Regions from separate parts of the Salimicrobium salexigens genome, predicted to be linked through region 1. Evidence: riboswitches for the same ligand, from Rfam matches in the RefSeq annotation. Region 1 holds a riboswitch; each other region holds the start of a gene.
The links. A riboswitch is a leader RNA that binds a small molecule or an ion and turns the genes downstream of it on or off. The one in region 1 is predicted to bind S-adenosylmethionine.
Positions count from the first base shown of each region.

Region 2: it holds a riboswitch for S-adenosylmethionine, as region 1 does, so the genes downstream of both, BW931_RS06500 (methionine ABC transporter ATP-binding protein) here and BW931_RS07260 (methionine ABC transporter ATP-binding protein) in region 1, are expected to answer to the same signal.
Region 3: it holds a riboswitch for S-adenosylmethionine, as region 1 does, so the genes downstream of both, BW931_RS09690 (O-acetylhomoserine aminocarboxypropyltransferase/cysteine synthase family protein) here and BW931_RS07260 (methionine ABC transporter ATP-binding protein) in region 1, are expected to answer to the same signal.
Region 4: it holds a riboswitch for S-adenosylmethionine, as region 1 does, so the genes downstream of both, msrA (peptide-methionine (S)-S-oxide reductase MsrA) here and BW931_RS07260 (methionine ABC transporter ATP-binding protein) in region 1, are expected to answer to the same signal.

Region 1 covers NZ_FTOK01000005.1:52,680-54,879, reverse strand. Annotated here, with positions in the region: gene BW931_RS07260 (methionine ABC transporter ATP-binding protein) at 1-947, opposite strand, end outside; SAM riboswitch class I at 1,034-1,149, opposite strand; gene BW931_RS07255 (SDR family oxidoreductase) at 1,312-2,070, opposite strand.
Region 2 covers NZ_FTOK01000004.1:177,031-179,230, reverse strand. Annotated here, with positions in the region: gene BW931_RS06500 (methionine ABC transporter ATP-binding protein) at 1-908, opposite strand, end outside; SAM riboswitch class I at 1,020-1,130, opposite strand; gene BW931_RS06495 (TlpA family protein disulfide reductase) at 1,268-1,684, shown strand; gene BW931_RS06490 (thioredoxin family protein) at 1,901-2,200, opposite strand, start outside.
Region 3 covers NZ_FTOK01000007.1:51,826-54,025, reverse strand. Annotated here, with positions in the region: gene BW931_RS09695 (trans-sulfuration enzyme family protein) at 1-795, shown strand, start outside; SAM riboswitch class I at 872-982, shown strand; gene BW931_RS09690 (O-acetylhomoserine aminocarboxypropyltransferase/cysteine synthase family protein) at 1,089-2,200, shown strand, end outside.
Region 4 covers NZ_FTOK01000005.1:171,419-173,618, forward strand. Annotated here, with positions in the region: gene BW931_RS07780 (DinB family protein) at 15-500, opposite strand; SAM riboswitch class I at 682-801, shown strand; gene msrA (peptide-methionine (S)-S-oxide reductase MsrA) at 923-1,393, shown strand; partial or broken gene BW931_RS13770 (TetR/AcrR family transcriptional regulator) at 1,647-1,766, shown strand; gene BW931_RS07790 (TetR/AcrR family transcriptional regulator) at 1,782-2,200, shown strand, end outside.

The DNA of each region.
Region 1 (2,200 bases):
CCCAGCAGTTCCACTACCAGCTGGCCAAACGGGATTCCCTGCAGTTCCGTAATTTGTCCGAAAAGAACGTTCACTTCGACCTGATAGTTTTTGGCTACCTGTGAAAAGATGGGCTGAGCAGCCTTCTCCCGGACGAATGTGACCCGGTATACGTGACGTCCTCCCCCGCGTTCTTCAATACCCGCGAGGATGGAAGGCGGGATATCGCTCTCCATCACCGACTGGATAAAGTTTTTCGTCGTCGGGTGCTGAGGATTCGAGAACAGTTCGAAAATGGACCCCTGTTCAATGACCTGGCCGTTTTCCATGACAGCGACACGGTCGCACACTTCCCGGACTGCGTTCATTTCGTGGGTAATCATCAATATCGTAAGGTTATACTCGTCGCGTACTCTTTTCAGTAACTGAAGGATCGACTTCGTCGTCTCAGGATCAAGTGCCGAAGTCGCTTCGTCACATAATAAAATGTCCGGTGATGTAACAAGCGCCCGGGCAATACCTACCCGCTGTTTCTGACCACCCGAGAGTTCTTCCGGATACTGATGTGCTTTATCCGAAAGTCCTACGAAATCAAGAACCTCTTCCACTCTGGCTTTTATTTTTTTCTTGGGAGTGCCGGAAATGATCAGCGGGAAGGCGACATTATGTAAAACCGTTTTAGACTCCAGTAAGTTAAAGTGCTGGAAGATCATCCCGATACGCTTGCGCATTTTCCTGAGCCCGGGCTTAGATAACCGGGACAAATCATCCTCCTCCACTAATATATTGCCCCCGGAAGGCTGCTCCAGCAGATTCACCAACCGGACAAGCGTACTTTTCCCGGCTCCACTGAACCCGATCACTCCGAAAATTTCACCTTTCTCGATCGATATGTCTACGCCATCCACCGCCCGCAACTCTTTTCCGTTGTGCTCATACACTTTCGAAACGTTCTCGAACTGAATCATGCTCCATCCTCCTTACTTAAACGAAAAGACCCCTCTTCCAGAAAAATGGAAGAGGGGTCTTCTAATAAAATTTAGAAAACCGTCTCTTCTCATCTTTCAAGTACGATGCACCTGCTGGAATTGGCACGGTTTCCGATGGAATTCCATCAGTTCCGCTGCCGAGGTTTCAAAGGGCCAGTCCCTCCACCTCTCTGGATAAGAAGATACGTTTATAGTTTTTTGTGATGTGAACTATCTTAATACAATCATGACTTTGTCGTCAATCAGTTTTTTGAAAATTATATTAAATAAGTCACTGAACGTGCAGGTGAAGCTCATTATAAAACCCTCCCGAAAAGTTCGGGAGGGTCACTTCGATTGAACGTCAGTACGCCAGCCACCCGGCATCTGCTCTGATCACTTCACCATTGACAAAAGCTGAGTCTTCACTGGCCAGAAACAGTGCGATTCTGGCTACTTCTTCCGCTTCGCCATTCCTCGGGTTATTCCCGGACCCGGACAAAGCCCTTTCCATACCGAATTCATCCGGTTCTGACATGGTCGTTCCAATATTCGTAGCCACTCCGCCCGGAGCAATAGCATTGCAACGGATTCCGTGATTCGCATATTGGAAACCCACGTTTTTCGTATAACCGGCCAGAGCATGCTTGGAAGCTGTATATGCAGCTCCGGCTCTGGAACCTGCAAGGCTGGCGGATGAGCCCATGTTGACAATAACACCACGGCCCTTCTCCAAAAAAATCGGAAGAGCTTTACGAGTAGCTCTCATAGGTCCCGTTGTATTTACCGCCAGCACCTTTTCCCATAATTCATCGGTTACCTCGGCAGCAGGCATCATGTTATCCATCATCCCGGCATTATTAACCAGAATATCCAGCGTTCCATACGTGTCGACAGCTGTGTCGATCAAACGCTGGACATCTGATTCTTTCGTCACGTCCGCCAAGACCGCTGTAGCAGTTCCATTATTCTTTTCAATTTCCTCGACCGTTTCCTGCGAGCCTTTTTCATTAACGTCAGAAACGATGACCTTCGCACCTTCTTGTGCATATAATATAGCGATTTGTCTCCCCATTCCTGAACCAGCTCCGGTTACCACAGCTACCTGACTTTCAAGTTTCATAAAGCAGTTCTCCCTCCTGAAAGATAGTTGAACCCTTTTAGAATCGAAAGCTGACCTGAAGATAAGAGAACCTATCTTTATCTTATCACTTCATATAAAAAATTCAAAATAAAGAACATTTATCCTTAAA
Region 2 (2,200 bases), on a different contig from region 1:
TGGGTCTGGGTGATCTTCCCGTGGAGCACGTTCACATCCACCTGGAACTTCCGGGACACTTCACTGATCAGTGCCTGATGCGTACGTTCTCCGACGAAATGAAACTGGGCCACTTCCCCGAGAGGGTATTCCTCTTTAATAAGAGAAAGAGAAGATTCCCGGTCAGGGTCTCCCATCACCTGGTCGACGAAACGTTTCGTCACTTTCTGTTTCGGTCTTAAAAATACGTCCAGTACGTCACCTTCTTCCACAATTTTTCCGTCTTCCATTACAGCCACACGGTGGCAGATTTTACGGATGACGTGCATTTCGTGAGTAATGAGCACGATGGTAAGTCCGAGTTTCGCATTGATATCGACGAGCAAATCAAGAATGGAGTCGGTCGTTTCCGGATCGAGAGCGGAGGTCGCCTCATCACATAAAAGGACTTTCGGGCGATTTGCGAGTGCTCTGGCGATACCGACACGCTGTTTTTGACCCCCGCTCAACTGGGAAGGGTACGAGGTCCCGCGGCCGCCGAGACCAACGAGCTCCACCAGTTCGTCCACACGTTCCTTTCTTTCCTCCTTCGGTACTCCCGCAATTTCGAGTGGAAAAGCGATATTATCTTCCACTGTACGGGACCACAGCAGGTTGAAGTGCTGGAAGATCATTCCCATGTCCTGGCGGGCCAGACGGAGATCTCCTTTTGACAGTGAAGAAATCTCCCTGTCGTCTATATTGATCGTTCCGCCACTCGGGTCTTCGAGACGGTTCAGCAGGCGGATGAAAGTACTTTTTCCGGCCCCGCTGTATCCGATGACGCCGAAAATTTCACCGGAGTCGATCGTCGCCTCGAGGTCACTGACCGCGTGTACATCCTGATCCTTCGTTCGGAACACTTTTGACAGACCTTTAATCGAAATCATTGTTTTTCCTCCTGCGTCTGTAAGAGTCGCTGTCTCTTACGGTTTTAGCAAATAAAAAAACCCCTCTGCCTGAAAGAACAGAAAGGTTGGTATTTAAAAATCAATTCTGTTCTCTCATCTATCAGAACCGATTGTTCTGTAGGATTTGGCACCATTTTAAACAGAATGTTTAACGGTTGCCGGGCTTCATAGGGCCAGTCCCTCCACCTCTCTTGATAAGAGAATTTCATTTATTCAATTTATAGAGCGATACGGAAGATTTTAGCACTGTACCGGGCTGGTGTCAATAAACTTCAATAAAAAGCGTGTATATGTTACGATTTTTGCAAACTTGCTATTGAAGAAAGGATCCGATACTTATGAAAGCACCCGTATTCACATTACCATACCTTACCGGAGAAGGCACTTATACACTTCCGGAAACTCCGGGGAAAGTCACCATTCTTACTTTCTGGGCCTCCTGGTGCCCGGATTCCGGTGCAGATATGCCGAAAAAAGAGCAGCTTTTCGATTCGCTCCATACGGACGACGTGGAAATGATTACCATCAACGTTGCCGGCCGGGAAGGAAAGAGGGAAGATGCCGTAAAGTATAAAGAGAAATTTTTGACACAGCCGACGCTTGAGGATAATGGAACGAAAGTGTATGACCTCTACGGCTGCACCGGTGTTCCTACCACCGTCATCATCTCATCCGAAGGGGAAATCGTTCATCAGTTCGGCGACGACGCTTCCTTTATGGACATTATGAAAGCCGTCGGAGAAACGGTGGAATAGTGGAGATTTCTTTTGCGTGACTTTCGGACGCCATATCCGGCCCCGAAGGTCACGTTTCTCTCTGTTTCCTTCCCTTCAGCACATCCTTCCCTCTCTGAAGGGAACGATTCGGCGTAAATCGTTCCTTTCAGGCCCCCGTGGCGCTTCCGAAAGGAACGATTCTCCCGTCCGCGTTCACAAAAGCACCAGCTCCCGGGATGATGAGCTGGTGCTTCGCTATATTTTCTCTTTTTCTTTCATCAGATTGAAAATTTTCGTCACCGATTCGAACGCATACACTTTCTCTTCCACTTTCCCGTCTTTCCATACGAGCAGACAGGGTACGCTTGATACCTGTTCCTCCTGCATGAAGTCCGGGAAGAGGCTCGCGTTCATTTCATAGAAGACATCTTCTTCTCTCATCTTCTCGATGATATCAAGCATTTCCCTTGCCAGGTGGCACGTTCCGCAAAAGGGACTGTAAATGAATACGTACCCTCTTCCTACTTCCGGCAGTGTTTCCCTTACATTCACTTC
Region 3 (2,200 bases), on a different contig from region 1:
TCTCATGAATTGCCTTCTCTCGGCATTGAAGTAACGCTCACATCTTTCCGTGACCAGAAAAGCATAAAAGGGGAAATACGCCCGAACACGAAATTGCTTTATTCAGAATCAGTGACGAACCCGTTCCTCCGGGTGGAGGATATGACAGTTCTTCAGGAAATCGCCGGTAAAAATGATTTGAAAATTATGATAGATAATACGTTTGCCACACCTTATCTGCTGAGGCCTTTACAGCAGGGCGCCGACCTCGTCGTCCACAGCGCCACGAAGTATCTCGGCGGTCACAGTGATGCGACAGCAGGAGTGCTTACAGGAGAAAGAGAGCTCGTAGAGAAAGCACGCCGAAAAATTGTCTCCCTCGGCTCTAACCTGAGTCCGTTTGAAGCATGGCTGACGTATCGCGGTACGAAAACGTTAGGAATCCGTATGGAAAAACAGTCCCGGAACGCCCAGGCTCTTGCAGATGCCATGCAGAGAAATGCAGATGTGGAGAAAGTTTATTACCCGAAAAACGTATCGGCAGAAGGTAACGGCGCCATCGTTACGATAGCACTGAATAAATCTATAGATATGAACACCTTCTACCGGACGCTCGGCTGGATCAAGATTGTGCCGAGTCTTGCCGGAGTTGAAACGACCGTTTCTGTTCCTTCACGTACGTCTCATCGTACCCTTTCCGATAAAGATAAAGAAAGATTCGGAATCGACGACCACATTGTCCGGGTCTCTGTCGGAATCGAAAGTTCGGACGATATCTCCGCTCAGTTGGAACAGGCAATCGAAGCCTCTAAATAAGAATTTTCTAAAAATTATTGACTTTTTCGGATGCTTCCGTATATAATGCAAAGCATACCATTTAATTGAATAGCGACTCTTATCAAGAGCGGCTGAGGGACTAGGCCCTGCGAAGCCCGGCAACCTTCAAACATCGGTTTGAAAAGGTGCCAATTCCTACAGATCTTAGAGGTCTGAGAGATAAGGGGAGGATGTAAGTATATTTAACGTAAACCTCTTCTTATCGAAGGGGTTTTTTGTTTATATCTCTTCACTCAGACCCTCTGCCATACATTATACAGGAGGGATTTTTTATGACTGAACAATTTGGAAATTACGATCTGGACACGCTTGCCCTGCACGGGGGACAGGAAGTGGATCCGGCAACGGGTTCGAGAGCCGTACCGATCTATCAGACGACGTCCTACGTATTCGATGATACCGAGCACGCCAGGAACCTGTTTGGCCTGGAGGAGCCCGGAAATATTTATTCAAGAATCGGCAACCCGACCGTAGATGTTTTTGAGAAAAGAATTGCCCTTCTTGAAGGCGGTACGGCTGCTGTGGCTACTGCCTCCGGAATGTCCGCCATTGCATACTCAATACTGAACGTTGCCGGAGCAGGAGACGAAATCGTGGCGGCAGGTAACCTGTACGGAGGAACGTATAACTTATTTGCAAAAACGTTACCTCGTTACGGTATTGACGTGAAATTCGTCGATCCGGAAGATCCCGTGAACTTCAAAAAGGCGATTACGGATAAAACGAAGGCGGTATTTGCGGAGACGATCGGTAACCCGAGCCTGCACGTGCTTGATATTGAGCAAGTGTCTGAAATTGCCCACGAAGAGGGTGTACCGCTAATTATTGACAATACGTTCGCGAGTCCGGTCCAGTGCAAACCGCTGCAGTGGGGCGCGGATATCGTCGTTCACTCGGCAACCAAATGGATCGGCGGTCACGGTACAGCTATTGCCGGAGTAGTCGTGGACGGGGGTACCTTCGACTGGGCGAACGGAAAGTTTCCGGGCTTTACAGAGCCGGACGACAGCTACAACGGTCTCGTTTATTCGAGAGACCTCGGGGAGGTGGCATTTGCCACTAAATTCCGGGTGCAGCTCCTTAGGGATATGGGGGCGTGCCTCAGTCCTCAAAATGCTTTCCTTCTGATTCAGGGGCTGGAGACACTGTCTTTACGCATTGAACGTCATGCTGAAAATTCCCTGAAAGTGGCTAAGCATCTGCAGGCGCACCCGGACGTGGAATGGGTCTCCTACCCGGGTCTTGAGGGTCACCCGGCACATGAACTTGCCGATAAGTATTTGCAAGTCGGCTACGGAGCTATCGTTAACTTCGGTATCAAAGGAGGAAGAGAGGCCGGAAGAAAGCTGATCGATAACGTCTCTCTCTGGTCTCATGTTGCGAA
Region 4 (2,200 bases), 120 kb from region 1:
GAGGTGGAAAGGGTTCAGCTTATTTGTTCCTGTACTTCTTTCATCTGTTCCAGGTGACGCATTTCGTGCCATCCGATGAATTCTACCCACTGCTCCAGATTCATAGCCCCGAAGGAAGGGTGGGGAAAGGAATATTGCTGAAGTGTATTTCCGGATTTGTTGTGAGTCAGAAACATTGTAGCTTCCCTTGTCTTCTCGAGAGCCTCACGTGCTTCCTGTATAGAAGAGAAGGCCCCTGATGGCCGGACTGCTTCCGGCGCTTCCACTTTATGGGAACGGTTGGTTGTACGCTCGATAGGTTTCGGTGATGCAGATTCTTTCGTGCCATTTTTTATGACGTCATTGATCTGTTCAATGATGAAGTTCTCCATCAGATATAAATGTTCCAATATTTCCAGTATAGACCACGTATTATCTGAAGGTTTCTTTCCGGCATCCTCTTCGGAAACCTGACTGATAAAGTCCTGAATAAGCTTTCTTTTGTCTTCCAGTCCGTACATAGTTCGTCATCCTTCCCGGAATTATAACCATTGTGATTATTATAATCGTAACTGTTACTTTATAGACAAAAACACAGGAGGTTAAACATAATTATCAGGGAGGAAAAAAATGAGCTTTACTGCTTTACTTTACTACCGGTTCGTTGTATTATGGAAAATAACTTAAAATTAATAACGAAACTTCTTATCCAGAGAGGCGGAGGGACTGGCCCTTTGAAGCCCGGCAACCATCCTGCTGATGTGAATCAGTGTGAACGGTGCCAATTCCTGTAGAATGGATATCCATTCTAAGAGATGAGAGGATCGAGCGGATATTATAACGTCGACCCCTCTTCCTGGATATTAAGGAGAGGGGATTTTGATTGTTAGCCCGTCTAAACTCTCGGAAGAAGTGTAGTTAGAGAGAAAGGATAAGATATATTATGGCAATCGCTACTTTCGGTGCAGGATGTTTCTGGGGTGTGGAAGCGTTCTTTGACAGATTGAGCGGAGTGACGAATACAACAGTCGGTTATACGGGAGGATTTGTGGAGAATCCGTCCTACGAACAGGTGAAAACCGGGGAAACAGGACATGCGGAGTCCATTCGTATTGAGTTCGACCCTGAAGTGCTCACTTATGAAGCTCTCGTCGAGTACTTCCTTGAAGCCCATGATCCTACTTCCGTCAATCGTCAGGGAGAAGATGTCGGACATCAGTACCGCTCCGTGATTTTTTATGCGAATGAGGAGCAGCGTCAGCAGTCCATTGCGAAAATAAAAGAATGGAACGATCGCGGAATTTTCAAGTCTCCGATTGTAACAGAAGTGGTACCGGCTTCCACTTTTTATGAAGCAGAGGAATATCATCAGCAATATGTTAAAAAATATGGAGCGGCTTGCAGCGCCGTTTAAAACTTCAGCTTTTAGCTGAAGTTTTTTTATTTTATAAAGACTTTTTTAAGAAAAAGTAGCTGCTTTGGCACAGATGAAGCATAGATAATTTAAAACACCATCCGTGTTTTTCCGCTATTATATATTTAAATTGACCAATTCGGTCAACCATGTTAATATAAAAATGACCAAACCGGTCATGTCTAACTGAAAGGAGGTTAGTACCATTAATCCAAATTTTAATAAACTAACTAGGAGCAAGAAAGAACTTATTATTAACGCGTCAATCCAGGAATTTGTTCAAAACGGATTTGATAAAGCCTCAACTAATGCAATTGTAACAAGTGCCAACATTTCCAAAGGGTCGCTGTTCAATTATTTTAATAGCAAGAAAGATCTTTATGTATATTTGATCGAATTAAGCGTTCAGGTTATTGAAGATTTTTATGAGCAAATTGACTTGAGTGAAACAGATCTATTCAAAAGACTTGAAAATATCGGTTTGCAGAAATTGCATATTCAGGAAAAGCATCCTCAAATATTTGATTTCCTGACTGCTGCGGTCCAAGAGGAATCGGTTGAGGTAAAAGAAACTATCAGGAAAAGAATCGATCCCATCTATGAGCGGGGCACAGAATTAATATATAAAGATATTGATTACTCCAAGTTCCGTGAAGGGATCGATATTGAAAAGGCGATTGAGATTCTGAATTGGACGATGTTCGGTTTCAGCGATAAAGCACTTCGACAGATTAATACCTTTGAAAACTTAGAGGAATTCAGAGAAAAATATTTTGCAGAATGGAAGAGGTATTCAGAGATTCTCAA